Regions from separate parts of the Peribacillus simplex NBRC 15720 genome, predicted to be linked through region 1. Evidence: riboswitches for the same ligand, from Rfam matches in the RefSeq annotation. Region 1 holds a riboswitch; each other region holds the start of a gene.
What was found. Region 1 has a riboswitch for cyclic di-AMP ahead of BS1321_RS10920 (cation:dicarboxylate symporter family transporter). Riboswitches for the same ligand answer to the same signal wherever they lie in the genome.

Region 1 (9,991 bases):
CTACAAACAAAGGAAAAAGGCGATGCATGCCGTTATTGTTTGGAATTTGGTGAAGACATGGATGTAGTTTTTGTATTAGGAGGAGATGGAACGGTACATGAGTGTGTAAATGGCCTTTCACCACTTCGGAGGCGGCCGTTGTTTGGAATTTTACCTGGAGGGACTTGCAATGACTTCTCCAGAACATTAAAGATTCCTCAAAATGTTCGTCAAGCTGCAGAAGCACTAGTAAATGGCAGGGTTCGTTCAATTGATATCGGGCAGGCCAATAACGATTATTTTTCTAATTTTTGGGGAGTAGGACTAATTTCAGATGCATCAAGCAATATTGATGAGCAGGAAAAAAGCAGGTTCGGAAAGATAGGATATTTATTAAGTGCTGTAAGGACGATTGGTGAGAATGCTCCCTTTCCCTATAAACTAGAATATGATGGGGAATTCATTGAAGGGGAAGCAGTAATGATTTTGGTCTTGAATGGTTGTTTTATCGGCACTAATTTATTGCCCTTTCCCATGGTTAGTCCAGACGATGGGCTCTTTGGCGTTGCCATCTTGGAGAATGCAAGCCTTGGTGCATTACTAGAAATAATAGCCATGAAACGTTCACGGACTGAAAATCTGAGCTTTGGCTCTGGGGTGACTTATATACAAGCCGGTGCCCTGACCATTGAAACCAAGATGCCGCTTGATGTGGATATGGATGGAGAGAATTATAGACAAACGCCTGCGCACATTAAAGTCCTTGCCCATCATTTGTCAGTATTAACTCCAAATTAGTTTGGGTGACTAAATTTGAAGGGTAAGGATTATGTGTTTTTTTTGTTTATTCATTCCTTATTTCTGCAATTGTTTCCAAAATAAGATAAAATATATGATGATATATCATTTTTTGCAGGAGGACCACATATGGTGTACCAGGTCAGATTGTTAAAAGGCATTTTAGAGCCTTATCGGAGTCGTTATCAGCTGCAAAATGCAGAGGCAGTCACAAAGCTTGGAGTGAAATTACTATTTTTATATTTTCTTAGCCTTATAGTATTCGCCATTGGAGGATATTTTGGTATTGGTTCAGAATCATTCTCCAAAGAAATCACGAAGATGAGTGTCAATGAATTCGAAGCAGCAAAGTTGCTGATTTTGAGCGGCAATATAATAACAGGCATAATCGACCCTTCCATATACATATTTTTAGCAGCTCTATTCTTTTGGATCGTTACTGATATCCCATATATAAAATTAGTTATCGTTCAAATGATTCTTTTTGGTTTGCAATTAGTGGAAAAAACATTACTGATTCCTCTATTCGTTTTAATGGATATAGGCAGCGATGCTAATCCTTTTTCATTGGGGATCATCAGTCAGTATGTTCTCAGAAGTGATTATTTCATTCACCTTTTCAGCGAAATCACCATTTTTCAATTTCTTATTATTGCTCTGCAATATTTTTATTTAAAGGAATTTTCAGAACGAAATAATTATTTGGTCCTTTTAATGATTGTTCTATTCTATCTGGCCACATGGTTTGTTAAAGCCTTTTTAGCATACATCCAAGTAGGCGTATTTGTATAAGGCGGGTGAAAAGGATGAGCGGGAAATGGAAAATAGCAGCGGTCTCGATTGCGTCGATAGTGTTAATAACCGTTAACATATACCTTATTGAAAAAAAAGAAAGCAAAGTGGAGCGAACTGTTTTCGTTGAAAACTGGACAAAGGTAAAAAAAGATACAATTACGGATACTATTCAAACTAAAGGGGTAATTAAACCTGTAGAAGAGTATGATATCTATTTCGATACCAAGAAAAATGATTTTAAGAAATTCCTTGTAAAAGAAGGCGATTCGATTACGGCTGGCTCCTCGTTGTTTGAGTATACGACGACCGAACTTGATGCGCTTAAAGCGAATTTGGAAGCGGAGAAAACGGCAGCTGAGGGAGAAATTGCAGGGGTTGAGGAATACATAGGGAAGTTGAGGTCTTATCAAGGGACCTTGACCAGTGATCCTGAAAAAGCATCCATTGATGAATCGGTGGAAAAAAACTTGAATATTGATATAACAACAGGCTCTTCAGATCTTATTAAAAGTAACATTGAGCAAGAAATGTACAAGCAGGAACTAGAAAAAAACAGTTTGAATGAAAAAGTGAAAATGCTTGACGCTAAATTAAGTTCAATTGAGGAGCAGTCAAGTGCGATCGTGACGACGAGCGAGGCTGATGGTGTAGTTAAAAATATCAATAAAAACCTGAATAATCCCATTATATCCATCGTTTCAACAAATATGGCAATTGAAGGGGATTTCTCCGAAGAGGAAATGAAAAAGGCTGAAGTGGGCATGACTATAAAAGCAAGTTCCTCTGATTCAAAAAAGGCATTGAAAGGAACGATAGGCCGTATCCATTCCTATCCAGCTGAAGAGCCGTCATTAAAAAAAGATAACAGATTTCCATTTCAGGCTTTAATCGAACCGGAAGGCGAAGAAACGGAACTTTTGTTGGTGGGATCCAAAGTGAACCTTACTGTAATAACCAATGAGAAAGCCGGTGTACCCTCCGTTCCTATAGAGGCGGTACATTACCAAAAACAGCCTCATGTTTACAAATTGACTAAAAAAGGCTATGTGGATAAACATTACATCACAAAAGGGCTTAAGGCTGAAGGTAAGCAAGAAATTATAAAGGGACCGTCGGTAGGTGACGTCATCCTCATGGAGCCGAATGTGGCAGTGAAGAACCATTCTTATTTTATTACTCCAATTCAATTTGAAAAAGTGAAAGCTGCAACTTATAAAAAATTCACCTCTAGGGAAAAAGTAAGATACCTGTTACTTGGCATTTTGGAAAAATAACCGCATTTTTCTTCAAGAGAGGTGATGTCAAATTAGTTATTAATTATATATCAATATAACTTATATTGATTTAAAATTGGGAAGAGTAATTATAGATACAATAGTCTTTAATGCAGAATATTCAGACATATTTAAAGATTTTTTCTAGAACTGGATGCGAATAAATATTTACAGATTATCATTTTTAGTATAATATTTTATTATAAGTTAACTCGCTTAATCTTATTCCAAGAACGGGGGACCCATTTTTGTGGATTTTATCCGCTAGGGGTGAATTCAGAAATGAAAGGGCTTTGTGTTTCCAATTCCTAACCCGACAGCTAACCTCGTCAGCGTCTTTAAGGGAACATGTGTGAATATTCACGCCAATAAGAAATCGACACATGAAGTGTCTTTTTTTTCGGCGTAAAGACAGAGTTTTTCAAAAAAAGAAAAATTACTTTCTTTTTATTAGTATCTTGTTTCCCTTACCGAGACAAAAATGTTTTTGCATCAAAGACTTTATGGAAGGTGAGGAAAGTAAATGAAGAAATTCAAATTAAGTTTAGCTAGCCAAATTTTCATTGGTTTAATTCTAGGGATTATCGTTGGTGCCATTTTTTATGGTAGTGAGACGGCCCAAAACTTTTTACAGCCATTCGGAGACATTTTCCTACGAATGATTAAAATGATTGTAGTACCAATCATTGTGTCAAGTCTTATCGTTGCAGTTGCAGGTGTAGGCGATTTAAAATCAGTAGGTAAACTTGGAGCTAAATCAATATCATACTTTGTTGTGGTAACTATGATAGCGATTGCTGTTGGTTTAATTTCAGCGAATATCATCCAGCCTGGTGTTGGTGTAAATATGGACAAGCTAGAACAAACTGATATTTCTACGTATGTTGATACAGCCGAAACTAAGCAACATGAATCGTTCGTAGATACAATCGTTCACATTGTGCCATCCAATCCAGTTAAAGCCATGGTAGAAGGCGATATGCTAGCAATCATTTTCTTCTCCGTGTTGTTTGGACTTAGTATTGCGGCCATCGGTGAAAAGGGTAAACCAGTATTCCGTTTCTTCCAAGGTGTAGCTGAAGGAATGTTCTACCTAACTAACATGGTCATGAAATTCGCTCCTATCGGTGTATTTGCACTAATCGGTGTGACTATTTCCAAATTCGGTTTGGAATCTTTAATTCCGTTAGGAAAGTTAGCGCTTTCTGTTTACGGAACAATGATTTTCTTTGTAATAGTCATTCTTGGTCTTATTGCGAAATTTGTCGGATTCAATATCTTTACGTTGATTAAACTTCTAAAAGAAGAATTGATTCTTGCTTTCTCTACTGCAAGTTCAGAAGCGGTTCTTCCTAAGATTATGGAAAAAATGGAAAAAGCGGGATGTCCGAAACATATTGCTACATTTGTTATTCCGACTGGATACTCCTTTAACCTTGATGGTTCTACATTATACCAAGCGTTAGCAGCTATCTTCATCGCTCAAATGTACGGAATCGATTTAAGCATGTATGAGCAAATTACGCTAATGCTAGTGTTAATGATCACGTCCAAGGGGATTGCGGGTGTACCGGGTGTATCTTTCGTAGTTCTTTTAGCGACATTGGGAACTGTCGGTATTCCTATTGAAGGTCTAGCATTTATTGCCGGTATCGACCGTATTCTTGATATGGGACGTACAGTAGTAAACGTTATCGGTAATTCACTTGCAGCAATCGTCATCTCTAAATGGGAAGGTCAATTCAACCCTCCTTCCAAAAAGGAACTAGAACAAGTTTCTTAATACAAAAAATCCAGAGTGAAATATCACTCTGGATTTTTTTGAATTAAAATGCGCTTCCTGATTTTTGAACGATCCAGAAGCGGCAATCGGAAGAGAAATCGTTGACATCTTCGTTTTCATCAAATAATTCACTGCGGTAAAAGCTCTCAATGACTGTAAGCCCTGCTTCCTCCAGGCAATCAAGTACTTCAAGTTGTGTTGGGATATGGAGGTATGTATCTTTTTGAAACGTTCCGGATGTGAGAATATCCCCAAACTCATAAAGCCTCTCATCTTGTTTACCTCCACACCAAATAATTTCCTCCTGCTCCCAGAAGTTCAGGTAATTTTCATTTTTATCACGGTCATGTGTTGTGAAAATGAAGATTCCTTCAGGTTTTAAAATACGGTTGATTTCTTTTAAAGCCAATGTGCGGTGTTGTCGCTGGGGAATTTGCATTAACCCATTAAAAGCAAAGATTGCTTTATCGAATGATGCGTCCTTGAAAGGGAGGTTCGTGGCATCTCCAAGGATAAATGGGATGTCCAGGTTATATTCATGCGCTATTTTTTCGGCTTCATTAAGCATGGCAAGGGTTAGATCGATTCCCGTTATATTTTGAAAACCTGTTTTATATAGTGCGAAGGTGGTTCTTCCTGTACCGCATCCGATATCAAGGATTGCATCATTCTGATATAAATATTTTTCGAATGCATATTTCTCTGATTTCCAAAAACCTAATTTTTTAGTTGCATCAGCATAAAGGGAAGCGGCCTCATGAAAAGAATTAATGATAAAACCTTTTTCAATTTTATCCATGATCAATTCCTCCAGAATTTTATTTTTTACTATTAAATGGATATTAAAAGTTGTCGAGTGTGTTCCTTAACCTTAGGTTAATATGGAGGGTTATATAACTTACGTGAAAACCAAAAAGTTTGATAAAATAACATTATTGATAGTGAGCTCGGAGGGGATCAGGTTATGAAGAATGATAGTAATGATATCTTATATATGCATATGCAGGCTTCCGAACGGTTTGTCCTTTTTAATGGAATCAATTTTCGTGAATTCGTCTATTCGCTGCCATATACTTTGGATTCCATCTTATTATTGAAACATCAATTCGATGGTGGGGAATACAATTTGAATGTCCTGCTAGAGAGCGCTTCATCTGAAGATATTGCGAAGCTCGTTAAAGAAAATGTCCGGGCATATGGAGATTTCTGTTGGATCGATTTTGAAGAAGCGGAAGGTCTGGATGAATTGGATGGAAGGGAAATAGCGGAACTTTTATATTTAGGGCACACAAAAACCCATCTAGATCCCCCATTTTTCCGTAAATTGAATAATCAATTTGTGTACCTTGCCCAGGATGATGGCTGGTTCAATAAAATTTATTTTCGTTCTCTTTCGACATATTATATGATGTTAGGAAGCCTGATTCCGCTAAAGCTGGAGCCTTTAAAAGTTGAGAGGACGTGGCTTGGAATCAGAAAGAAAGAAGAGCTGACGGCGATTCCGCCAGAAATCATTTCTTCCTTGGCTCATATTCTGGCAGAGGGGCTCGTTTTTTCCTTTCGTCATGTTAAGTATACAAGAACGAAAATTGAGATACCTGCATGGGTCGTAGGGGATTATTTAAACATGGATGAAATGCATGATGACTTTTCGGATAGAGATATTAAGGAGCCAGATGCTTTTATTACCTTCAATCGAAAAGAAAAGGTATGGGAAAGCATTATTAAAAATACATCATCCTCCTAATTATCCCGACTTCCGAAGTTCGTGGATTGGGTGATTTGAAATCATTGAATTTTTTAGGTGTAAGACTTACCATCTCATGCATAAAAGATAAGAGAGGGCGACGCACAGGATGTGCTAGCACAGGTGTTGCCATAGGACGTGGCGAATTTAACCTGTGCTCCGCTGATGGTAATCATTGTAAAAGCACTAATGATGGAAGTATCGTTTTACCCCGCATTAACAGGCAGTAGGGCAGGCGGGTGTAAGTTGTAATAAAAAAGAAATATGGAGTTTGCTTTATCCGTTTTAGTGTAAAGTGATACAATGGACATGGTTAAAAGAATATTGGAGGGTAATAACTCATGAAAACTAAACTTGGTTTGCTTTATGGTGGAAAATCTGCGGAGCATGAGGTTTCTATGCAGACGGCTTTAGCGGTCATTAAAGCTCTCGATTTAGCAAAGTTTGATATATATCCGATTTACATAACAAAAGAGGGTTCATGGATTAATGGACCGAAGTTAACAGGACCTGCTGAGAATGTGGAGGCTTTGACATTTTCACCGGAAAAATCGAGCTCGCCTCTTGCCTTGCAGGCACATTCAACTGATGAAAATAGTGAATCAACAGGGTATGACGTAATTTTCCCATTGCTTCACGGACCAAATGGAGAAGATGGGACCGTACAAGGGATGCTGGAACTATTGAACCTTCCTTATGTAGGAAATGGCGTTTTAGCTTCATCAGCAGGAATGGATAAGGTCATCATGAAAAACATTTTTGCTCAAGCGGGACTTCCTCAAGTCAAATACACTTGGTTCATTCGTTCTGAATGGGAGAAGAATACTGAAAGTGCCATTAAAAAGGTAGCGGATGAATTGGGGTACCCTTGTTTTGTCAAACCTGCCAATTTAGGCTCGAGTGTGGGTATCAGCAAATGTAATGATGCTGATGAATTGGAAAAAGCGGTAGCGGAAGCTTTTCAATTCGATCGGAAGATCATCATTGAAGAAGGGGTCGTTGCTCGTGAACTCGAGTTTGGTATTCTTGGTAATGATGAACCGTCTTGTTCCGTGGCAGGCGAAATCATCCCTAAGAAAGATTTTGCCTTCTATGATTATTCAGCAAAATATGTAGACGGTAATTCAGCGATGGTCATCCCGGCGGAGATAACGGAAAGCGAGTATGCAGCTTTATCCGAAATGGCCATTACTGCCTTTAAGTCATTGGATTGCTCTGGATTGGTTCGCGCTGATTTCTTCTTAACAAATGAAGGGCAAATCTATATTAATGAAGTGAATACAATGCCTGGGTTTACTCCTTTCAGCATGTTTCCGTTATTGTGGAAGCACACAGGTGTCGACTATCCAGCGTTAATTGAAAAACTCGTGAAACTTGCCTTGGAACGTCATCAGGAAAAACAACAAATCAAATATACAGTTTGATCATGCAGGTAATGTATCAGTAAACTTCACAATCCATCAAACTTTGATTTGATGGATTCCAATCAGCAGGAACCGGTGCGATTTAAACTGGTTTCTGCTTCGTTTGGTTAATGGAAGAAGAGAGCGATTAACGGTTCGATGAATGTAGGAGGAACAAAATGATAAAGAGAACGTTAAAACAAGTACATGAAATGGCAGAGGGATTGAATGATATCAGTCCATTCCAGTCCAAAGGGATTAATGGGGTTACCATCGATTCAAGAACGGTTAAGGAAGGGTGTTTGTTCATTCCGCTTAAGGGTGGGCAGGTTGACGGCCATCAGTATGTCAAGCAAGCTTTAGCGCAAGGAGCGGCGGCTTCTTTTTGGCAAAGGGATGTTCCGAATCCTCCTAATGATTTACCGATAATCATTGTCGAAAATACCGAAAAGGCACTTCAGCAATTGGCGCGTTCTTACCGTCAGCAGTTGAATATAAAAGTCATTGGGATAACAGGCAGCAATGGTAAGACGACTACGAAAGATATGACAGCTGCGCTGCTGGCCACTACCTATAAAGTTCATAAAACCAATGGGAACTTCAATAATCATTTAGGTTTGCCGCTAACGGTGCTTTCTATGGAAGAGGATACTGAAGCGGCTGTTTTGGAAATGGGAATGAGCAGCCGCGGTGAGATTGAGTTCTTATCCAAAATGGCAAAGCCTGATGTAGCGATCATTACCAATATCGGTGAATCACACTTATTGGATTTAGGATCACGCGAGGAAATCGCGAATGCAAAGTTGGAAATTGTCGAAGGTTTGGCGAAAGATGGAACGCTGATTTATCATGGTGATGAACCATTGCTTCGCAATCGGATCAAAAAGGATTTTCCTGATTTAAACGTAATATCTTTTGGACGTACGGAACAAAATGATTTATATCCACAGACAATTAGTCAAGGAGCAGACAGTACCAAGTTTACAATCGCAAGTGATGAAAAGGAAATCAATTATGAGATACCCGTTTTAGGCAATCATAATGTTCTCAATGCATTGGCTGCCATCTTGGTTGCCAAAGAATTCAATGTGGATGATTCAGCGATCCGTAAAGGTCTGTCAACCATTCAGTTAACTAATATGAGAATGGAATTGGTCGAGGGCGCAAAAGGGCAGAAAATCATCAATGATGCGTATAATGCCAGTCCAACTTCAGTTAAGGCAGCAGTGGAGTTGGTTGAGGGATTATCTGGATTCGAGAAAAGGATACTTGTATTGGGAGACATGTTGGAGTTAGGGCCACAGGAAAAAGACTTTCATTTGAAAATTGGTGAATTGATTTCCAGTGAGCGGATTGATATGATCTTCACGTATGGTCCTTTAGCCGAGTTTATTGCCAAGGGAGCGAGCAAGGCTTTTTCATCGGAGAAGGTTCGTCCTTTTCAAGATAAGCAGGAGCTTATAGAGGAACTTAAGTCGTCTACACAGGAAAATGACATCATTCTTGTCAAAGCTTCTAGGGGCATGAAGCTGGAGGAAGTCGTTCAAGCCTTACAAAAATAAAAAAGCGTAGAAAGGGCCGTTTCTTTTTTGAAACGGCCTTTTTTATCGTACTTAAAAAAGTGTCCCGGCAATAATGCAGATGTCATCGTTAATTACTGAATGCCTCATCCTTGAGACCAATAGCTCCTGAAGAAGGTCATGTGTATTTAGATGGACATTTTCGATGAATTCCCTTTCGATATTGTCAGATCGGTCAATGGCGGAAGGGATGAGCGTTTTAGAGAGTCCATCTGTATATATGACAAAACGGCTTCCTGGTTCATAATGAAAGACTATTTTTTTCAGGGGCAATTCGGGAATCGGTCCGCTTGGGGTAGCCCCTTCGTTCAAATTGAGAATTTGATTGGTGCATGGAGAATACAAAAAGGCTGAAGGAAGTCCGTAGTTCACATATTCTATGAGTCGATCCTTTGTATTCACGTATGCGATGAAGGCTGTAATACGAGCATGGTTTTTATTTTCCTGTTTAACTCCTTGAAATAGGTCCCGTATATGTTTGTCCAGTTCCTCTATTATGAAAATGGGATCTTTTGCACGTTTGATAAGGTCGGGCATCAATGTGCGTATGGACATGTTTATAAGTGCTGTATGGATGCCCTTTCCGAATACATCGATCATTATGAAGCCATATATCCCGTCATCAACCTCGG
Region 2 (9,991 bases), 650 kb from region 1:
GAAAGAGCATTTGCTGTCGTTTCATGACCGGCAAGAAAAATAGTCATTAATTCATCACGGACCTGATGGCTTGTCATACCTAATCCGTCGTCGGCATCACGGGCGTCCATCAGGATCCCAAGCATGTCTTCATGTTTTACTGTGTCGTTTTTCCGTTTTTCAATAATGCCGTATATCACTTTATCAAGTCTTTGTATCGCCTTTTTAAATTCACGGTTGATTTTAGTCGGTACCCATAATGGCATACGGAAAATCTTTCTCATCCTTTTTACTGTTATTCTTAAAGCTGTTTCCAACGGTTTCCCAACAATTTCATACCCATCCTTGAATTCCATACTGAACATGGTCTTGCTGATAATCCCGAGAGTAATGTTCATCATATCCTTAGTTATAATCCGTTCATCACCATGTTGCCAAGTTGATATATAATCCATTGTGGTATCAATCATATCCTTGGCGTATTGGCTAATATGAGTCTTTTTGAAAGAGGGTTGGATAAGCCTTCTCTGTCGCATATGGAAGTCTTTTTCGCTTGTAAGTAGACCTTCACCGATAAGCGGTTTTAAAACATTGAAGTCCTTGGATTTGACGAAGGATTTTTGTTTTGTTACTAGAATTTGTTTTATTAAATCAGGATTTAAAACGTGATAAACATTTTGGAATGGTCCTAAACGGAATTTAGCGACTTCCCCATATTCATTGGCCAATCGGGTCAGAAAGCCAATGGGATCTGTTTGAAACTCCTTTGTATGTCCGGAAATCAGCCTTCCTTTTGGAACCTTTGGAGAAGTGCGGAAGACATCATCAGCGTGGCTCAATGTAGTTATTCCCCTTTCTTAAAATAATTACATGTAATCATTCTATGAGGATATGCTAAATCGGTTTGGACAAGTCGTTAAAGAAAGGGCGGATAATTCTATGAAATAAATAAAGTTACATAAGTTAGCCAAAAAAAACTCTGGATGAGAAGAGCCAGAGTTTTTGATGAAGCTTTAGATTAATGATGTAGGATTCAAGCTCTTTCTTCATCGTCCCTATGTAGGAAACGATCATTTTTTTCATTTATGGGCCCGCCAAATTGTGCATTGATTTCCTTAACCACTTGATCTAAAAATTCATCGGATATTATTGGATTATTAGTTTTTTTGTGCATGTGTTTCTCTACAATCCTTTCTGGATATCGTTGTTTGGATCAATAATAAATGAAGGATACGTTATCAACATAACCTCACTTATAATAAATTATTCTTTTTCTGCCCAACATTTTCACTTGCTTTTGCATTTCACAGTAGCGTTTATAATAAACAGTTATATTTTGCTTAGAGAATATGGTACGGGGATATGTTAGTGATACAACCAAAGGGATTAATTCGATGTGGAAATAGCCCAATCACCACTAGGTGATTGGGCGTGGGGTATATTGACTTCATTAAGGGAACAGCTGCCTTAAATATGTTATTAGCTGATCACGAAGTTCAGGTCGTTTCATGGCGAAATCTAATGAAGCTTGGAGGAAGCCGAATTTATCGCCGACGTCATATCGATTCCCTTCGATGATATACGAATATAATGGTTCCTTTTCTAACAAAAGGTCTAAAGCTTCGGTAAGCTGGATCTCCCCCTTCCGATCGGGCTGTACGGTTTCAAGGATTTCAAAAATCGCAGGTGATAATATATATCGGCCAATAATCGCCTGTGTTGATGGTGCATCCTCCACTTTTGGCTTTTCCACTAAGTTTCTTACCAGAAATAAATCCTCATATCGTTCTTGGAAATTTACGATTCCATACTTGGAGACATCGGCAGGTGACACTTCCTTACATCCGATAATGCTCGCTCGAACCTTGTTATACTGTTCCATTAACTGCTTCAAAGCTGGAACCTGACTATCCACGATATCATCCCCTAACAGGACGGCAAAAGGTTCATCTCCGATAAAAGTTTTGGCACATAAAACTGCATGCCCCAGACCTAGAGGTTCCTTTTGTCTTACATAGTGGATATCCACCATGTTGGAAATGTTCTCCACGATCTTAAGAAGATCATTTTGACCTTTCATTTGCAGAAGCATTTCAAGTTCAATGGATTTATCGAAATGATCTTCGATGGCACGTTTGTTTTTACCCGTAACGATGATAATATCTGTAATCCCTGATTGTACCGCTTCCTCGATAATATATTGAATGGTCGGCTTATCGACAATCGGCAGCATTTCCTTTGGTTGGGCTTTCGTAGCAGGTAAAAATCGTGTTCCTAAACCGGCTGCTGGAATCACTGCTTTCTTTATCATAGCCCAGCCCCTTTTTCAGGTTCTTTTATATGCTTTTTATTCTACCCTTCATTTTATGTGGTCATTGGTTGACCTATATCAAAAAAGGTTAAAATAAATCCCTGAAAAAGAATAGATTTACCTCCGAAGCAAATATTATGGATATATGAATTTGGTCAAGAGGTGTATATTTTGCCAATTGAAAATCAAGAGAGAAAACAAATCCTTTTTGCCTTTCTCGTCATTGTTTTATATCTTTCTCCTTTATTCATCCTTGGAGAAAATGCGCATATTCGCGTACATGATAATTTGGATTCCAACCTTGCCTGGTATAAAGTCCTTTCAGAAAGCGGTGAGTTATTCGGTGCTATTGACGCCAAAATTCCCCAGATTATGAATGGGCTGCCCCGAAATGCTTTTGGCAGCGAGTTCAGTATTATCGTGTGGCTTTATGCTCTTTTTCCGACAATGGTTGCATATGCAATAAGCCAGGCATTAACAAGGTTTATTGCATTCTTCGGTATGTATATCCTATTAAAGAAACATTTGGTTACAGGAAGCCAATCAGCTTGGATTAGGGTTGGAACATCCTTAGCCTTTGCCCTTACTCCATTTTGGCCATCGGGAATGCTCAGTACACTTGGGATGCCGCTAGCACTTTGGGCTTTTTTGAATATTCGCAGCAAGGACCATTCTTGGAAGAATTATTTGGTCCTAACACTTTTACCGCTTTATTCAAGCATCGTGCTTGGCTTTTTCTTTTTCCTTGTTGCAATGGGCGTTCTTTGGCTAACGGATGGGATCAGGAGAAAAGGGTGGAATATAACGTTTCTTCTTTCGATCGTGTATATGACCGTCATTTTTGGTTTGGTGGAGTATCGTTTGGTCGCTTCATTCATTTTTGATTCGGATCCAAACAGCAGAGATGAATATTTTCACGCAAGGCTGCCGCTCGATTGGGTCATTAAGCTTACTTTCAAAAATTTCGTTCTTGGACATACGCATGTCATGACTGTACATGCGCTTATCATCCTGCCGATTACAGTCTTTGCCCTTTATATTATTCTGACCAAAAAACTGTGGAGACAGGAAAAGGTTTATGTTTTTTTATTCGGCTTGAATTTTATGCTCTCAGCGTGGTACGCATTTTGGTTTTATAAAGGCTGGCTTCCTTTAACGGAAAGGTTTCATACCTTGGATACCTTTAATTTTGCCAGATTTCACTTTTTAAGGCCGATGGTAATTTACTTGGGGTTTGCCCTAGCGATAAAAATCATTTGGGAACACAGCGTTTATGCTAAGAAAACCCTTTCTATTTTCATCGCCATTCAAATTATGATTTTGATGGGTTTCAATGAAGAAATCACTCACAATAAAAAACCATCTTTTAAACAGTTCTATTCAGAAAGTCTTTTTCAGGAAATAAAAGATCATATTGACCTTCCACAGGAAGAATATCGTGTTGCTAGCATTGGGCTGCACCCCGCAATTGCACAATTTAATGGATTTTACACGCTCGATAGCTATAACAATTTCTATCCGCTTACTTACAAACATCACTTTCGTCAAATAATTGAAAACGAATTGGCTAAGAATAAAAACATCAGAATCTACTTTGATGAATGGGGAGGACGTTGTTACCTATTTACCGATGAGCTTGGGAAGCATTATATGTTCAAGAAAGGCTCGAAGAAAGAGCTGGAAAATTTGGACCTTAATATGGATGCGTTTAAAGGATTAGGTGGCAAGTATATATTTTCTGCCATACCAATCAACAACGCGAAGGAAAACGGATTGGTACTAGATAGGATTTTCACAAAAAAAGGAAGCGTATGGAAAATTCATTTATACAGAGTCATGTGAAAAGGGGGGAATAGAGTGAATTCACCGATACTAACGATTGTTGTACCTTGTTATAACGAAGAAAGCGTATTGCAGGATACCATTTCCCAGCTTTGTGGATTGGTGAGGGGGTTAGTCGAAGAAAACATTGTTTCTGGTCAAAGTAAAATCCTATTGGTTGATGATGGAAGCAAAGATCAAACATGGAAGATCATTTATAAGGAAACGATTAATAATGAATTTGTTCGCGGGCTAAAGCTTTCCCGGAATGCAGGACATCAAAATGCTCTCCTGGCAGGATTGTTTACAGCCAAGGAAGCCTCGGATTGTGTGATATCCATTGATGCAGATTTACAGGATGATATTCAAGTCATCCCTGAATTCATTCGGAAATTCAATGAAGGATGTGAAATTGTATATGGTGTCCGCCAGAAAAGGGACCTTGATTCATTTTTTAAACGAACATCTGCAACTGGTTTTTATAAATTGATGAACAAGATGGGTGTTAACCTTGTCTATAATCATGCCGATTTCCGGCTAATGAGTAAAAGGGCGATCGCTGAGTTGGAACGATTTGATGAAACGAATCTTTTTTTACGGGGGATAGTACCTCTCATTGGGTTTAAGACGGACTCTGTTTATTATGACCGAAAAGAAAGATTGGCTGGGGAAACGAAGTATCCATTTAAGAAGATGGTTGCGTTTGCGCTTGATGGCATTACTTCCTTTTCAGTTACACCGATCCGGCTTGTATTATGGCTAGGATGTCTTTCCTTTTTCATTAGCTTACTCTTTGGGTCTTACTTTTTATGGTTAAAGTTTTATGGGCAGACCGAAACTGGTTGGACCTCATTAATCACCTCCATATGGTTGATCGGTGGACTACAGTTGATTGCTGTCGGCTTGATTGGGGAATATATCGGTAAAATCTATAATGAATCCAAACGCCGGCCTAAATATATTGTTGATTTGGATTTATTTAATCCGCTCGATTTAAAAAAACGGGAGCAACTAGACAATGAACGGAACAGTATTGAAAAACTATCTAAAACACACTAACTCCTTTATCCGCTTTTTATTGGTTGGAATAGTCAATACAGCGGTTGGACTTTCCATCATGCTTTTTCTCATGAATGTTCTTGAATTATCTTACTGGATCTCCACCTTTTTCGGCAATGGTACGGGAGCTGTAACGAGTTTTCTTTTGAACAGGACTTTTACCTTTAAAAGCGATATAGAATGGCGGAGAGGAGTTGCCCGTTTCTTTTGCGTCATCCTGATTTGTTATTCCGCAGCTTATTCTTTAGGCCAAGCTATAGCAGAATCAATGGAAGGATCCGTTCATTTATCCATACAACAAAATGTGGCTGTACTGATAGGAGCAATTTTTTACACAGTTCTTAACTATATTGGCCAGAAATACTTTGTCTTTAAAAAAAGCAATTTGAGACCAATTCAAGAAGGAAGGAACTAATGAGGGTGGATCAGTGGAATAATGCCCCCGAGTGGACGGGAATTAAAGTGGATTCGGGAAGCGAAATTAAATGCTTGTTTAATGACTATCCAAGCTGGGGCAGATCCGTTTAATTTCGTCCTTCGCGCACTCCCTGTGGCGATCATTTTATCATTTTGGGACCCTGTTGTTCATTGACCCCTTGATTATTTTCATTTTGACGTTTTTATTTACCTCCTTTCCTCCCTTCGAATCATGTGTTTGCATGACTTATGTTATATACGTCAAGAACAAAACTACACCTACAAAGATTATTCTATTAATGTACAAAATTTTCATTTACTTTTTCATTTCACGGGAGTATGATAATCAACAGTTTCATATTTCTAAATCGCTTAAACCTTATGGTGCGGGGGACCCGTTATAGGGATTGTTACTACAATCCAAGGGGTGAATCCTTTCAAGGTAGGGCTACTCTTAGGTCCGAATCCGACAGCTAACCTCGTAAGCGTTATATGAGAAGGAAGGTGGAGCTTGTTAGACAAAAAAATTAATGTCTACAGGTCTATTTAGCTATGACTTGTAGGCATTTTTCTATTTCGTCTTGTTTTTTGCTAAAGCTGGGTAACATAAACTTATTAATTAAATATGGTGGTGAATTCTTGATGTTATCTTCTATAAAGAGGTTCTTGATTGGGAGACCTTTAAAATCAAATGCACTTGGTGAACAAAAGCTTAACAAAACAAAGGCTTTGGCGATATTATCTTCTGATGCTTTGTCTTCGGTTGCTTATGGACCGGAGCAAATATTGATCGTCCTGATCACGGTCGGTGCTGCGGCATTCTGGTATTCCATCCCTATCGCGATTGGGGTATTGATCCTGTTAACTGCTTTGATTTTGTCCTATAGACAAATCATTTTCGCTTATCCGCATGGCGGGGGGCCTATGTGGTTTCAAAAAACAATTTAGGTGTCAATCCAGGGTTGATAGCTGGAGGATCCTTATTGGTCGATTATATATTAACTGTCGCTGTAAGTGTTTCTGCAGGTACGGACGCCATCACGTCCGCTTTTCCCGGCCTGCATTCATATAATGTCATCATAGCCATCATTTTCGTCATTCTACTTACAATCCTGAACCTTCGGGGGGTTACGGAGTCGGCCTCTGTTTTGGCCTATCCGGTATACCTATTCGTTTTAGCATTGTTCATCTTGATTGGTGTTGGCATTTACAAGATTTTGACGGGTGGGGTTTCACCGGAATTGCATACGTCCATCGGGACTCCGGTAGCAGGCATCAGTTTATTTATACTGCTAAGAGCATTCGCATCAGGAAGCTCCGCATTGACAGGAGTCGAAGCGATTTCCAATGCAATCCCGAACTTTAAAGATCCAGCCCCGAATAATGCTGCGAAAACTTTAATAGCTATGGGTTCCTTACTAGCTGTATTATTTTCGGGAATTGTATACTTAGCCTATTATTTAAGCATTGTTCCAAGCGCGGAGGTAACGGTCGTCTCCCAGATTGCTGAAGAGATCTTTGGACGGAATTTCATGTATTTCTTCATTCAAGGTACGACTGCATTGATCTTGATACTGGCGGCCAATACTGGCTATTCGGCTTTCCCTCTGCTTGCGGTAAATCTAGCGAAAGATAAATTCATACCAAGGGCGTTTACGATAAGAGGGGACCGATTAGGGTATTCCAATGGAATTATCATACTGGGACTTGCATCCATTATCTTAATAGTCGCATTTGAAGGACATACAGAAAATCTCATTCCGCTTTATGCGGTAGGGGTATTCATTCCATTTACGTTGTCCCAGACCGGGATGATTGTTAAATGGATTCGTGAAAAGCCAAAAGGCTGGATGATGAAACTAACCATTAATTCAATTGGTGCCATGATTAGCTTTATCGTCACGATGATATTCTTTTTAACCAAATTTACTCAGGTTTGGCCTGTTTTGATTTTTTTACCTATCATTATTTTACTTTTTCATCGAATTAGAAAGCATTATGAAGCAGTTGGTGACCAACTAAGGATTACAACATGTGAGCCGATCTTACCAATTGAAGGGAATATCATCATTGTACCTGTGGCGGGTATAACTCATGTGGTTGAGAACTCTTTAAATTATGCAAAATCTCTATCAGCACATCAGGTTATTGCCGTTTATGTTGCTTTTGAAAGAGAAGATGAAAAGAAATTCGAAGAAAAATGGAAAAAATGGCAGCCGGATGTCAGACTCGTTACACTGAATTCTTATTACAGAAGTATCATTCAGCCACTAACTAAATTTGTGGATACAGTTGAACATAAGGCTAGGGAATCCAATTATAAAGTTACAGTGATCATCCCCCAATTCATTCCGAAGAAGGGCTGGCACAATATACTTCATAACCAATCAAGTTTACTGATACGCGCCTACTTGCTTTATAGAAGAAATGTGGTTGTTACGACAGTGCCATATCATTTGAAGAAGTAAGTTCTATTTCTAAGAAAAGAAGCAAACCTTCATATGGTTTGCTGAGACTGTAGACAAATTCGAAGAAATCGAGTTTGCCTACAGTTTTTTTATGGCTTGTACATTTGGACGTTTATTTCCGCTCCAGGCACTAGCTATCCGCGGGCGGTCCGCCCTCGGCATGTGCCTGCGGGGTCTCCCTTGGACGCGCTTTTCCCGCAGGAGTCTCGCACCTTCCTCTCCAATCAACTTTGGTATAACATTTAGTTAGAAACCATACCTGAGGAGTTGAAGGTGTTGCTTTGGGAACATAGTAATAATCTCATAAATAAAAAGACAGCCACTACAGCTGTCTTTTCTCCAACTAACGCCCTCGATAGTTGAAGAAGAACATTAATTAAAAACTCATTAAATTCACGGTAACGATTATTGCTAATGAAGTCCATACAAGGAAAAGGATTGCAGTAAGATGCTGGGAAACTTCCTCTTTTATAGTTTTAATTAATGATAATATAAAACTATATCCAAAAATGAAAAATAAAATTACAAATAAGAAAAACAATATATACATTCCTTTCGTAACATATAGGTTACTGGATTTTGTACACATAAACTAGAATGTTTTACCATTTATCCTGATCAACATTTAAATAACTCAGAGCCTTTTATTTTCAACGAAGATAAAAGATAACTCAAGTGTTCTGTACGTTGGATATTGTTTTTTGAAGTGGGGAGTATATTGGTTTAAATTTTTTCAGTCAAAAGGATTTTGGAAATACTTGTCGAAAATTATAAAAATAACGCTCATGTTGATAATAGAATTCAGCTTGCCAGATGGGTGGTCATTCTTCCTGTCATTAAAAATCAGTCGTTTCACTAACTATTGCTAGTAAAGGGGGAAACGAATCGAATGCTGCTGCTGACCAGTTTTATGATAGTCGTGGCATATACATTTTACTTTTCTAAAAAAGCCCATCAGAAAATAGATCATATTGGTGTTAGCCTGGGTAAATGCATGGTCATGATGTTAAGCATGACGACAAGTTTAACCTTAAGTTTAATGCTGTCATTCCTGTTGCCCGGCAAGCTGGCGGTTTAACCGTTCTAGCCATCGCAATATGTGCAGTGGCAGGCTTCATCATCGGAAGGCCATTCGGTTTAATATCGGTTATGGAGTGTCTATCAACAACTCTGATGGGGGCAATGATGGGAGCCATGCTTGGGGTCATGCTGCCTCTTGATTCACAAACTTTCATGCTCGTTTCGATGGACCTGATTTACCTTGCCAGTATATTCTTGGTGACTTTTTATATAAAAAGAGAGGATGTAAAAGAAACAAAAAGTGGGAGGGGATTTGCTCCTTTCTTTCTGACCCTCTTGTTCTCCATTATCATTATCGGAACAACGGCTGTTTGGGAAAGTGATTATTTCAAGGTCGGTGATGATTCGGAAATGGACATGCAACATCATCAACATGATGGGTAGTTGTTGCAAATTTTACTATCATCAAAAAGGGCTGCGTCTGCAGCCCTTTTTGTGTTGAACACTTTTATGGGGAAACACTTCATAAAATTACCAAGGGTCAATTCAAATAATGCGAACATATTAAAAGAAGACAAAATGAAATTTCCTGCTTAGTTTGAACTTACATAAATGGGGGTTGAAAATGGATATATTATTAGCTCTCTTGCCGGCATTATTCTGGGGAAGCATCGTTTTATTTAATGTGAAACTCGGGGGTGGACCCTATAGTCAAACACTAGGTACAACGATTGGTGCCTTGATTTTTTCAATTGGTGTTTATATTTTTGCCGATATTAAGTTGTCACTTCTGGTGTTTGGAGTCGGAGTCGTATCTGGATTGTTTTGGGCCGTTGGACAAGCTAATCAGCTTAAGAGCATTGATTTAATGGGAGTATCCAAAACGATGCCGATATCAACTGGATTGCAGCTCATT
Region 3 (9,991 bases), 1.0 Mb from region 1:
TTTTTTGTTTAATGATTTATAGTGCACGGTATTTTTTTAAACTAATAATATTGATGGTGATAAAAACGACGGCAAAGGCCAGGAGAATGAGTAGATCTAGTAATACCTCATTGAATGTGAAACCTTTGTACATAATGCCGTTCATGGCATCCGACGCGTAATAGAGAGGCATGACCTTGCCGATTTTTTGCAGCCAGTCTGACATGCCATCTAATGGGAAAATTCCTGTAAAGAAGACTTGCGGCACGATGACCAGCGGAATGAATTGTACCATTTGGAATTCAGATGTCGCAAAACTCGATAGTAATGTACCAAGCGATAATGCAACGAGCGCGACCAGTATATTCGTCAGTAAAACGAGCCAAATGGAGCCAACAAGGACGATATCCAGTACATTGACAGCATATAGTACGACAATTATGGTTTGAACGAGAGCAAATAAGCCATATCCAATCACATAGCCCGCTACGATTTCGTATCTTTTAATCGGGGTGGCAAGCAGCCGTTCCAACGTACCACTTGTACGCTCTTTCAAAAGCGCAATCCCCGCTATTAAAAATACAAAGAAGAAAACGAAAAAGCTGACGAGCATCGGACTGAAAGTATCAAAACCCTTTGTGTTGGCATCTCCGTAAACATATTGCTCCTCAATTGAAGGAGTGTTTTTTTCATTCCCTTGCAAGCCATGCATCATTTGCATTTGAACGGCCTTTGCACGGGTTGGTTCGTCGTTCAATAGTGTCAGTTTTATTTTGCCATTTTCAACCTGCAGCCAGCCATCCGTATCATTTTCAATCATTTTTTTCTGTGAAAATTCCTCAGCGGCCGTTACTTGAAAATCCGCTTGTTTCAATGCTTTAACGATAGCTTCATTACTGCCTGTAACAACGATTTTCAAATCACTTGCTTCTGTATCGAAAATAAAATACATGAGCGTTAAAATGAGCAATGGAGCTAGGAAAAATAAAGCGAGCGTCCTTCGATCCCGGCGCATCTGCCGTGTAATTCGAGTAACAAGAGAGGCAATTCTCATTTTAGGCCGCCTCCAATCCTTAAAAAAACATCATCTAGCGTTTCCACGGCAAATTGAGTTTTTAAAGCTTCCGGAGTTCCTGCCGCGATGATTTCTCCTTCACGCATCATCGCCAGTTTATCGCATCGTTCCGCTTCATCCATCACATGCGTCGTGATGATGATCGTCTTATGATCTTCATTTCTTAAACGCTCAAGTTCCTGCCAAATCGATTGTTTCAGCAAAGGGTCTATCCCTACTGTCGGTTCATCCAAAATGAGAATCTCCGGATTTTGGATGAGTGCAACCGCCAGTGACAGACGGCGTTTCATTCCCCCGGAATAATGCGCAACCCGAACATTCAAATCATTCGTCAGCTGTACGATTTCAGCTGCATATTGAATGCGTTCCCTTCGTTCCTTTTTCGAAAAACGGTATAGCTTCGCAAAAAATTCGAGGTTTTCAGCTCCCGTCAGTTCTGTATATAAAGCATCGGACTGTGCCATATAGCCGACATCCATTAACAGTGCTACATTTGGCACTTCATGATCCAGAACCGTTACTTTACCCGCATCGGGCTTAATCAATCCGACAATCATTTTAATCAAGGTCGTCTTTCCGCATCCGGATGGACCTAACAAGCCAAAAATTCCGTTTTTTTCAATATTCAGGCTCAATGGCTGAATGACCTTCTTCTGATGAAAACCCTTAGCAATTCCTTCAATGGAAATCGCATTTTTCATTGTACACACATCCTCCCTCTTTAATTAACACGGTGTTGAGTGTATCATCATTCTAAGGTAGCATTCGGTCTAATACAATCAACACATTTCGAAAAATGTTTAGTGAAGGAGACATTCCATGGCATCAATTCATGAGGATATGGTACAAAAGACTAAAATGCAGATACAACATCATTTTATTGCACTCGTTGAAGCAGAGGGTTTCTCATATGTATCAGTGAAGAAAATTGCAGAGCACGCCAACATTAATCGGGGCACATTCTATTTACATTACGCAGATAAATATGAATTGATGGATCACATACAGCAGGAATTGTTAAATGAACTTCAAACTCGCATTACTGCCATTTTGCCGAAAGAGGCTTTTTTGGCTCTTCATCAACAACAACTATACCCGCCCTTCGTAGCGATTTTTCAATTCATCAGTGAACATGCTCACGAATTAAGGGCCATTCTTGGTGATCAGGGCGATCCTTCTTTTGCCAAAAAAATAAAGCGCGTATTCGGTGAAGTACTGTTGGAGCGTTTGATCAGCCTGCATCCAGCAGCTAAAAATGAAGCGTTCCGCATGTATATGCACGCCTTCCTGACATCGGCGATTTTAGGGGTGATACAGGAGTGGCTGGAGAATTGTGAAGAGCAAACGGCGGAAGAAATGGCGAAAATCCATTTTCAAATCTTGAACTTCATCAGCCAATTGCGCACTTTCATTCAATGAACGATTCATTAAAGGCATGTTCCATCAACATGCCTTTAAATCGGATTACATCTTTTCCCCCGCTTTCACCTCTACATTACCAACGGAATAATACCTGCTCTTCGAGGCCTTCATACTAAGCATCGACAATATAATTGATAAAGCGAGCATGATCAGGGAACCTGAAATCACCACGAACCGAATCGAAATGAAATGAGCTGAAACACCAACAATTGCGGTTGTACAGATAATCAATAAAGCTTCTAATAAGCCAAAAATACTTCCGACCCTGCCCATGATTTCCACTGGAATATTATTTTGATAAAAGGTTTGAAAGCCTGTGTTGGCAAAAGCCAGTGAAAAGGCAATGATGAAGAATCCGATGGCGGCCAGCGAAAAGGAATTCGAAAAAGCATAGATCATATAACCTATCGAGACAAATAAAGATCCAAGACCAATCAGGTACGAAATTTGCACTTTACTGATGAATACAGCATTGACTATGGCGCCCGCAATGATGCCTGCCCCGGCAATGCTTACAAGGAATCCGTAATCGCTGTCTGACAAAAAGAGTACGGCCTTGGCAAACGCGGCTTCTTGGGAATCAATGGCCGTTTCCATCACCACCATGCAGCTGAATAGGAAATAAATGAGCATGATATAGGAAGATTTCCGGCTGAAGTCCAGGACGATGCTCCAATCCTTTTTCATGATGGTCCAAGACAGGTAATGACTGGATTGTTCAAGGGAATGATCCTTTTCAAGATTAGGCATGAATAGAGTGATGATACCGGATAATAATAAGGCAGCCGCGTTAATATAAATCGCTAAAACGGGTGTACCGATTAAGAAAAGGATACCCGCTAGCGCTGGTCCAATCAAAAAAGCTCCAGAATCCATTAAGCTTCGTAATGAGTTAAATCGTTTCCTCTGTTCAACGGGTATCAATTTTGTAATATACGACCTTGATGTTGTTACGAACATGGCCCCTGCCATATTGATCACGAAGACAAGGGAATAGATGATCCAAATAGAAGAAGTCAATGGCAGCAAGGCTATGAATACCATTCGAAATAGGTCAAGTGCCACCATTAGATTCCGCTTATTTATCCGGTCAATCACGCTGCCTGCCCACACATTCGTAAATATGGCAGCCATCGGTTTAACGATATAAAGTCCAGCTAACGCCAAGGCTGAATCAGTCATATCCAGAACGATTAAATTAAGTGCAATGAAATAAACCCAAGAACCGAAGTTGGAGATACCAATCCCGCACAATAGAATGGAAGGATATTTCCAGGATACTAATGTATTTCGTAATGTCATCGCTTCTCCTCCTTTGACCGTAAAGAATAAAAAAAACGTCCCAAAGAAATGCGTCTCGGGACGAGATCAATTTGCGGTGCCACCCCTGCGTGTCACCATACATCCCCTTCCTATACTCTGCTGCTTTCGGGGCTCTTTTGGAAAGTGGTCATTTCATTTACTTTTCTCCTATTTACGTCCACATTAACTATTGCTAAATTTTAACATCAATGGATTACTATTGTAAACAACACAAAAAAACTCATTCAAAATAAATGAGTTTCAAAGCAAAACAAGATATGGATTTTTCGCTCAGCGTTCCTGGATAGAACACAGGGATTACATAATTGAATACCGCTAGTGAATGTTGGATTCAGTTAATTTACCTTAGGGAAAACAATTTTAAAAACGGATTCTTTTTCTTATCCGTTATCCTTAATTCATTCATGATGATTTGATCCTCATGATCGGCTATCCATTTCCTTAGTGCATCTTTATCCTGGCATTGTGTTAAATATGTCTGGCCACCCTTGCCTGTAGCATTAATAACATATCTATTGAACGTCTTCTCCATAATTGCCCGCCTTTTTAATAAAATGTATTGAATTTTTAAATACGAATGCAATGCTTTTTTTCTTTATAATTCACAAAAGAAACATAATTTATATATTAGAAATTTTGATTGGCAATGACATGTTCTGCTTAAAAGTATTGAATAAAGTACATCGATGCTGGTTATCATAATCGGATTAATCGAACCTATCATAATGTGCTAACTAATATTTGTCAATACGTTTTTAAAATGTAAATAAAACGTAAATTTTCAGTCTTGTTAAAGAAATATTTATTTACCAATTAGGGGTTTACAACTGCTAAATGATGGGAGTAGAATACGTTTATCAATTTAATGCATTTCGGCCTAAACTCAAAGGAATTGAGTACGGAGGACCCAATCATTTGGGGTTAATTCTGCCTTGCAGAAGGGATGAGATCAGCTCTTTCGCCATCCTACCCGTCAGCTAACTTCGTCGGCTAAAGCGAAGGAGGTCATAAGACCGCCTATTTCGGGAGCTTTTTTGCACGCTTTTTGTGGCAAAATAGCTGCTCGATGTTTTCGCAGGTCTTTTTATTATGCCTTAAAAAGATTCGGAAGATTGATGATTAAAATATCATACAGTTTTACACAATATTTTTATGGGTAGGGATGATCATTTGAGAATGACAAAATTGGATCCGCCAAAAATACTTGTACTCGGCTTTGCCATCTTGATACTTATTGGGGCCTATTTATTGACCCTGCCGATTTCCACAGAAAATGGAAATGGCCTTTCTTTTCTGGATGCTTTATTCACCTCGACTTCCGCTACATGTGTAACAGGACTGGTCGTAGTCGATACGGGAACGACCTTCACCACTTTTGGGGAGTTGGTCATCTTAACACTGATTCAGGTAGGCGGCTTAGGTTTCATGACATTTGCGACGTTTTTCTTTTTATTATTAGGCAAAAAGATTTCTTTAAAAGGCAGATTAGTTCTGCAGGAGTCCTTAAATAATCTATCCATGGCGGGTGTAGTCAAATTAGTCAAGCGGCTTTTAATTTTCACGGCGATCATTGAAGGCTTGGGTGCCCTTATCTTATCGATTCGCTTTTCTTTTGACATGCCAATCGGCAAGGCAGTCTATTACGGGTTTTTTCATTCCATATCGAATTTCAATAATGCCGGCTTTGATTTAATGGGGGAATTCAGGAGTTTGACCCCTTATGTATCGGATCCATTCGTAACACTTACCATCGCCTTCCTCATCACGTTTGGCGGGATAGGTTTTATCGTGATGAATGAACTATACGAATATCGGAATACCCATCGTTTATCCGTACATACGAAGATAGTTCTGACGACTAGCTTGACCCTCACGATTGCCGGTACAATTTTAATCTTTTTATTCGAGTTCAGCAATGCCAAGACATTGCAGCCTTTATCTTTCATGGGTAAAATGCTGTCATCTCTATTTCAATCGGTTTCACCACGGACGGCAGGCTCCAATACGCTGAATATCCCTGATTTAACTCAGCCTACATTACTGCTCATCATTTTCTTGATGTTCGTTGGGGCTTCACCCGGATCGACTGGCGGCGGGATTAAAACAACTACATTGGCAACGCTTGTTGGAACGGTTTGGTCTCAGATTAAAGGAAAGGGTGATGTGGTATTATTCCGTCACCGCATTGTGAGTGAAACGATCTTTAAAGCATTATCCGTTACATTCATTGGCGTATTCATGGTTTCAATCATCTCCATTCTGCTGGCCATCACTGAAAGCGGAACTGACTTCTTGATGATTTTATTCGAAGCCACTTCAGCATTTGCCACCGTGGGACTTTCAATGGGTTTGACCCCAGAATTATCACCTGTTGGCCGGATGCTCATCATTTTCACGATGTTTGCAGGCCGTGTGGGTCCATTGACTTTGGCCTTTGCTATCACTATGAGGCGCAAACCAGATTCGTTCCGCCGGCCAAAAGGGAAAATCATGATTGGTTAATCATAAATGAGGAGTGTAAAAGATGGGAAAACGACAATATGCCGTGATCGGTTTAGGCAGATTCGGAACCAGTGTGGCCCATAGATTATATACGGCCGGCCAAGAGGTATTGGGTATTGATGTCAACGAGGAAAGAGTCGAGAATTCGGAACTGAGCGTTACCCATGCGGTCATGGCGGATACGACTGAAGAAGAGACATTGAAAGCAATCGGAATCCGTAATTTCGATTGTGTCATCGTAGCCATCGGAAATGACATGCAATCGAGCATTTTAACTACCTTGCTTTTAAAAGAGCTTGGGGTCGAAAAGGTCATTGCCAAAGCACTCAATAAAAATCACGGTCAGGTGCTCACTAAAATCGGTGCCGACTGGGTCATCTATCCTGAGAGGGATATGGGGGAACGGGTCGCGAATCAGCTCCTTTCCCCTAACATGCTGAACTATATAGAGCTCTCTAAAGAATATAATATCGAGGAAATCATCCTCCCCATGAGCATGAAGGGAAAAAGCCTCAGAGAGCTAGATTTGCGTGCAAAATATAATATCAGCGTCATTGCCATCGTGAGTAATGGAGAAATTATCATAGCACCCTCACCAGATCAGGATATCCATGAAAAAGATTTGCTTTTAGTGGTTGGCAACAAAGAAGATCTAGCCATCTTTGCCAATATTGAATAATCCAGCAGGTTCCGGCTCTTGCTTTATGGAGCCCGGTACCCATTTTGAATGCAGCATCACTTATACATGCGAGAAGACCGCCATATGGCGGTCTTCTCGATGAAATTTATAACGAGCATCCCCATGCCCTGGATATGTATGTATTATTTTATCGTACTGATCGCTTGGGCAAGAGTGGACTTTATCGTCACTTTATCAAAAGGCAGGTGAAGCTTAACGGCAGTCATCGCTATTTCCGGACGAAGTCCTGAAAGGGTTGTTTGGATTCCGATCAAATGTAAGGATTCAATCAATTGTGACAGCTTGTGGGCGGCTGCACTATCTATTGCATGAACGCCCGATAGATCAATGAAAAGCCTGGTGACATTTTTTTCAGCGCACTTTTGTAATGTGTTTTCAAGCAAGGACATGCCCCTCGTCGTGTCAATATCGCCTATCAGGGGAAGCAACGCCATGTTATCTTTAAGGGAAATGATGGGCGTGCTCAATTCATCGATCGTTGCTTGTTGGGCTTTCATGATTTTATTGGCATATCTATGATTCGCTTCCGTAAACCTCTCCATCACTTCACTGAACACCTTCACAACTATCCGGTACCAGGAATTTATTTCTTCCTGGGTATATTGATCTCCATGCAACCCTACAAATCGGTCAATATAATCCAGGTATTGCTCTTGCGTTCGAAAAAACTCCCTCAATATAAAATAGATGGGTGTTTTTAAATGCTGCTCATCCTGACCGATATCTTCAATCCACTCACCAAGCTGCTTAAAGAATTCCCTTTCCTCTGTATCAAAGACCTGAAAGAAACGTAAATGGAATTCATTATTTTGTTGTTTAAGTTTTTTGATCACTTTGGGATCAGGTGAGCTATAAACCCCCGCCTTATCGTTTTTATTCAATGTTGCGTACCAATCCTCAGTCAATTGTCCTGCCACACCCAATAAAAAGGAATATAGTTCTTTATTTCTGTGCATAAGTTTCTCCACCTATTTTTTTTATAAAATAGCATTCCAATTGGTCTCAGCAATCAATAAATCCAATGCAGCTAAATACTGAAATCAGCATTGTCAGGTATTGAAAGTTAAAGTTTTTTATCAACTAAGGAAAAGCATCGAAGATAACCTCTTCAATACATGAAATGTCATGACCTGATGCCCAATTGCCCCTCTTTTCATATACCTTCCCAGCTTTTTTTTGAAACCATACAACCACTGTTTTTTCAAAAAAAGATTGAGAACCTTCATCTATTATTCTGGAAAATCCACGTTCACCCAAACCACATTTTATTTTTTAGTTTACCATTTTTATATTTTGTTAACAAATCCCCCCCTTTTCTTTATAAAAAAAAGGACCTGATCCCAGATCCTCCGTTTAAAACTCATTTCGCCTATCTTATGAGAATCAATTTTTCATAAATAAAGCCGTCCATAAACCTTGCACCCCAAAGGTTTCATCCGTTTGTTCCATTTCCCTCATTTTACGTATTTCCACCACTTCAAATTCCTTGAAGATCATTCTGAGTTTTTCTTCAGTAAAACCTAATCCGCCTTTGAGGCTTCTTTGCCTATATACCTCCCAATCAGAAATGTCAGCACCACCCAATATGCCGCCTTCGACAAAACAAGTAATCGCATACAGCCCCTTAGGCCTTAACGCCTTTTTCACCATCTCCAAATAATTGATCCTACGATGAGGAGCAATATGGTGAAAACAACCTGAATCATACACGAAGTCATATTGCCCTTCCTCAATATCCAAATCAAATATATTGCTTTGAATGAAGTTCACGTGCACATTTTTATCTGCCACTCGTTCTTTTCCCCATTCAAGGGCTTCCTTCGAAAGATCCACCGCATCAATGGAACAGCCCTTTTGAGCGAGATAAATGGCATTTCTTCCAGGTCCGCACCCAAGCTCAAGAACCTTTCCTGGCACAATTAACCCACTATCAAAATATGCAACCAAATTCTCATCAGGGAAATTTTCGAAAAAGGGAACCCCTTTTTCACGGTCTTCATAAAAACCATTCCAGAATCCAGTCGGCTCTCGCAATAGCGAGTCCAGCATATTCAATAGATCTTCATAGGTTGTAATCGTCTCCGACAAAACCATCACCTCTTCCCATTGTATCCCACTTGTTAATTATACTGATTTCGGCTAATGCCTATGTAACAGCTGCATCAAAAATGCGTTACGTATGACGTTCTGACACTATTGGACCTTGTTGTTTATATACTGGTCATTGGAATTTAAAGGTATCAAAGATGTCTTCAAACTATCTTCTGATGGTATGATCCATTCTTACTTAATAACCCGATGAGCAGCTCAATATCCACGTTAGGGAAGACATGGGTTTTATATATGCATGTCAAACATGACATGCTCTTTACAGCGGATCAGGCTTAACAGCCCCCCCCATTAGTCAGCGTAGAAAAAGAGGAGACAGGTTCGCTTCCAAACAACAAAACTCAGCTCTATGATGTATCCTGATGTCTTTGAATCCGACTCCAAATCCACTTCTGAAACATGCTTCCGCCATCTTCCCCTTACATCCGTTTACTGATGATTATCTTTCTATACATTCCATTCAGCATGATCGGTCGATCTTCTTCAATTTTCATATTCTTATCATGTCTACTGAACAAGTCCTCAAACCGCAAGCCGATATCCGTTCCTAAAAATCTAATGATGGGTCGCAGAAGCTTTTTGGGTAGTGAAAGCACTTCATCTTTAGAAATAAACTTATCGAATAGTATTATTTTTCCATACTCTTTTAAAACTCTGATCATTTCCTGAAGACAATCATTGGCATCAGGTACGACGGAAAGGACCAAACTTCCCACTATATAGTCAAACGATTCATTCTCGAATTCCATATGCTGTGCATCCATCTCGAGGAAATTGATCGATGTATTATCAAATTTCTCCATCGCTTTTTTTAGCATATCCGCTGACAGGTCTATCGCCGTTATCTCAAGGTCAAGGTTCTTGATCAGCTCCAAATCTGC

Region 2: it holds a riboswitch for cyclic di-AMP, as region 1 does, so the genes downstream of both, BS1321_RS07830 (APC family permease) here and BS1321_RS10920 (cation:dicarboxylate symporter family transporter) in region 1, are expected to answer to the same signal.
Region 3: it holds a riboswitch for cyclic di-AMP, as region 1 does, so the genes downstream of both, BS1321_RS16000 (TrkH family potassium uptake protein) here and BS1321_RS10920 (cation:dicarboxylate symporter family transporter) in region 1, are expected to answer to the same signal.

The regions. Positions count from the first base shown of each region.
Region 1 is NZ_CP017704.1:2,298,521-2,308,511, reverse strand. Features, by position in the region: gene BS1321_RS10935 (YegS/Rv2252/BmrU family lipid kinase) at 1-777, shown strand, start outside; gene BS1321_RS10930 (hypothetical protein) at 907-1,569, shown strand; gene BS1321_RS10925 (efflux RND transporter periplasmic adaptor subunit) at 1,584-2,846, shown strand; cyclic di-AMP (ydaO/yuaA leader) riboswitch at 3,050-3,196, shown strand; gene BS1321_RS10920 (cation:dicarboxylate symporter family transporter) at 3,370-4,629, shown strand; gene BS1321_RS10915 (class I SAM-dependent methyltransferase) at 4,673-5,428, opposite strand; gene BS1321_RS10910 (hypothetical protein) at 5,594-6,376, shown strand; gene BS1321_RS10905 (D-alanine--D-alanine ligase) at 6,718-7,800, shown strand; gene BS1321_RS10900 (UDP-N-acetylmuramoyl-tripeptide--D-alanyl-D-alanine ligase) at 7,959-9,341, shown strand; gene BS1321_RS10895 (PP2C family protein-serine/threonine phosphatase) at 9,393-9,991, opposite strand, start outside.
Region 2 is NZ_CP017704.1:1,644,035-1,654,025, reverse strand. Features, by position in the region: gene BS1321_RS07855 (cytochrome P450) at 1-818, opposite strand, end outside; gene BS1321_RS27405 (hypothetical protein) at 1,013-1,153, opposite strand; gene galU (UTP--glucose-1-phosphate uridylyltransferase GalU) at 1,430-2,290, opposite strand; gene BS1321_RS07845 (DUF6044 family protein) at 2,468-4,132, shown strand; gene BS1321_RS07840 (glycosyltransferase family 2 protein) at 4,148-5,170, shown strand; gene BS1321_RS07835 (GtrA family protein) at 5,130-5,585, shown strand; cyclic di-AMP (ydaO/yuaA leader) riboswitch at 5,947-6,091, shown strand; partial or broken gene BS1321_RS07830 (APC family permease) at 6,230-8,055, shown strand; gene BS1321_RS07825 (hypothetical protein) at 9,046-9,519, shown strand; gene BS1321_RS07820 (RhaT/GlcU family sugar-proton symporter) at 9,701-9,991, shown strand, end outside.
Region 3 is NZ_CP017704.1:3,312,269-3,322,259, reverse strand. Features, by position in the region: gene BS1321_RS16025 (ABC transporter permease) at 17-1,033, opposite strand; gene BS1321_RS16020 (ABC transporter ATP-binding protein) at 1,030-1,755, opposite strand; gene BS1321_RS16015 (TetR/AcrR family transcriptional regulator) at 1,874-2,473, shown strand; gene BS1321_RS16010 (MFS transporter) at 2,519-3,778, opposite strand; gene BS1321_RS16005 (hypothetical protein) at 4,140-4,331, opposite strand; cyclic di-AMP (ydaO/yuaA leader) riboswitch at 4,664-4,806, shown strand; gene BS1321_RS16000 (TrkH family potassium uptake protein) at 4,976-6,301, shown strand; gene BS1321_RS15995 (potassium channel family protein) at 6,324-6,980, shown strand; gene BS1321_RS15990 (STAS domain-containing protein) at 7,124-7,957, opposite strand; gene BS1321_RS15985 (class I SAM-dependent methyltransferase) at 8,385-9,089, opposite strand; gene BS1321_RS15980 (class I SAM-dependent methyltransferase) at 9,530-9,991, opposite strand, start outside.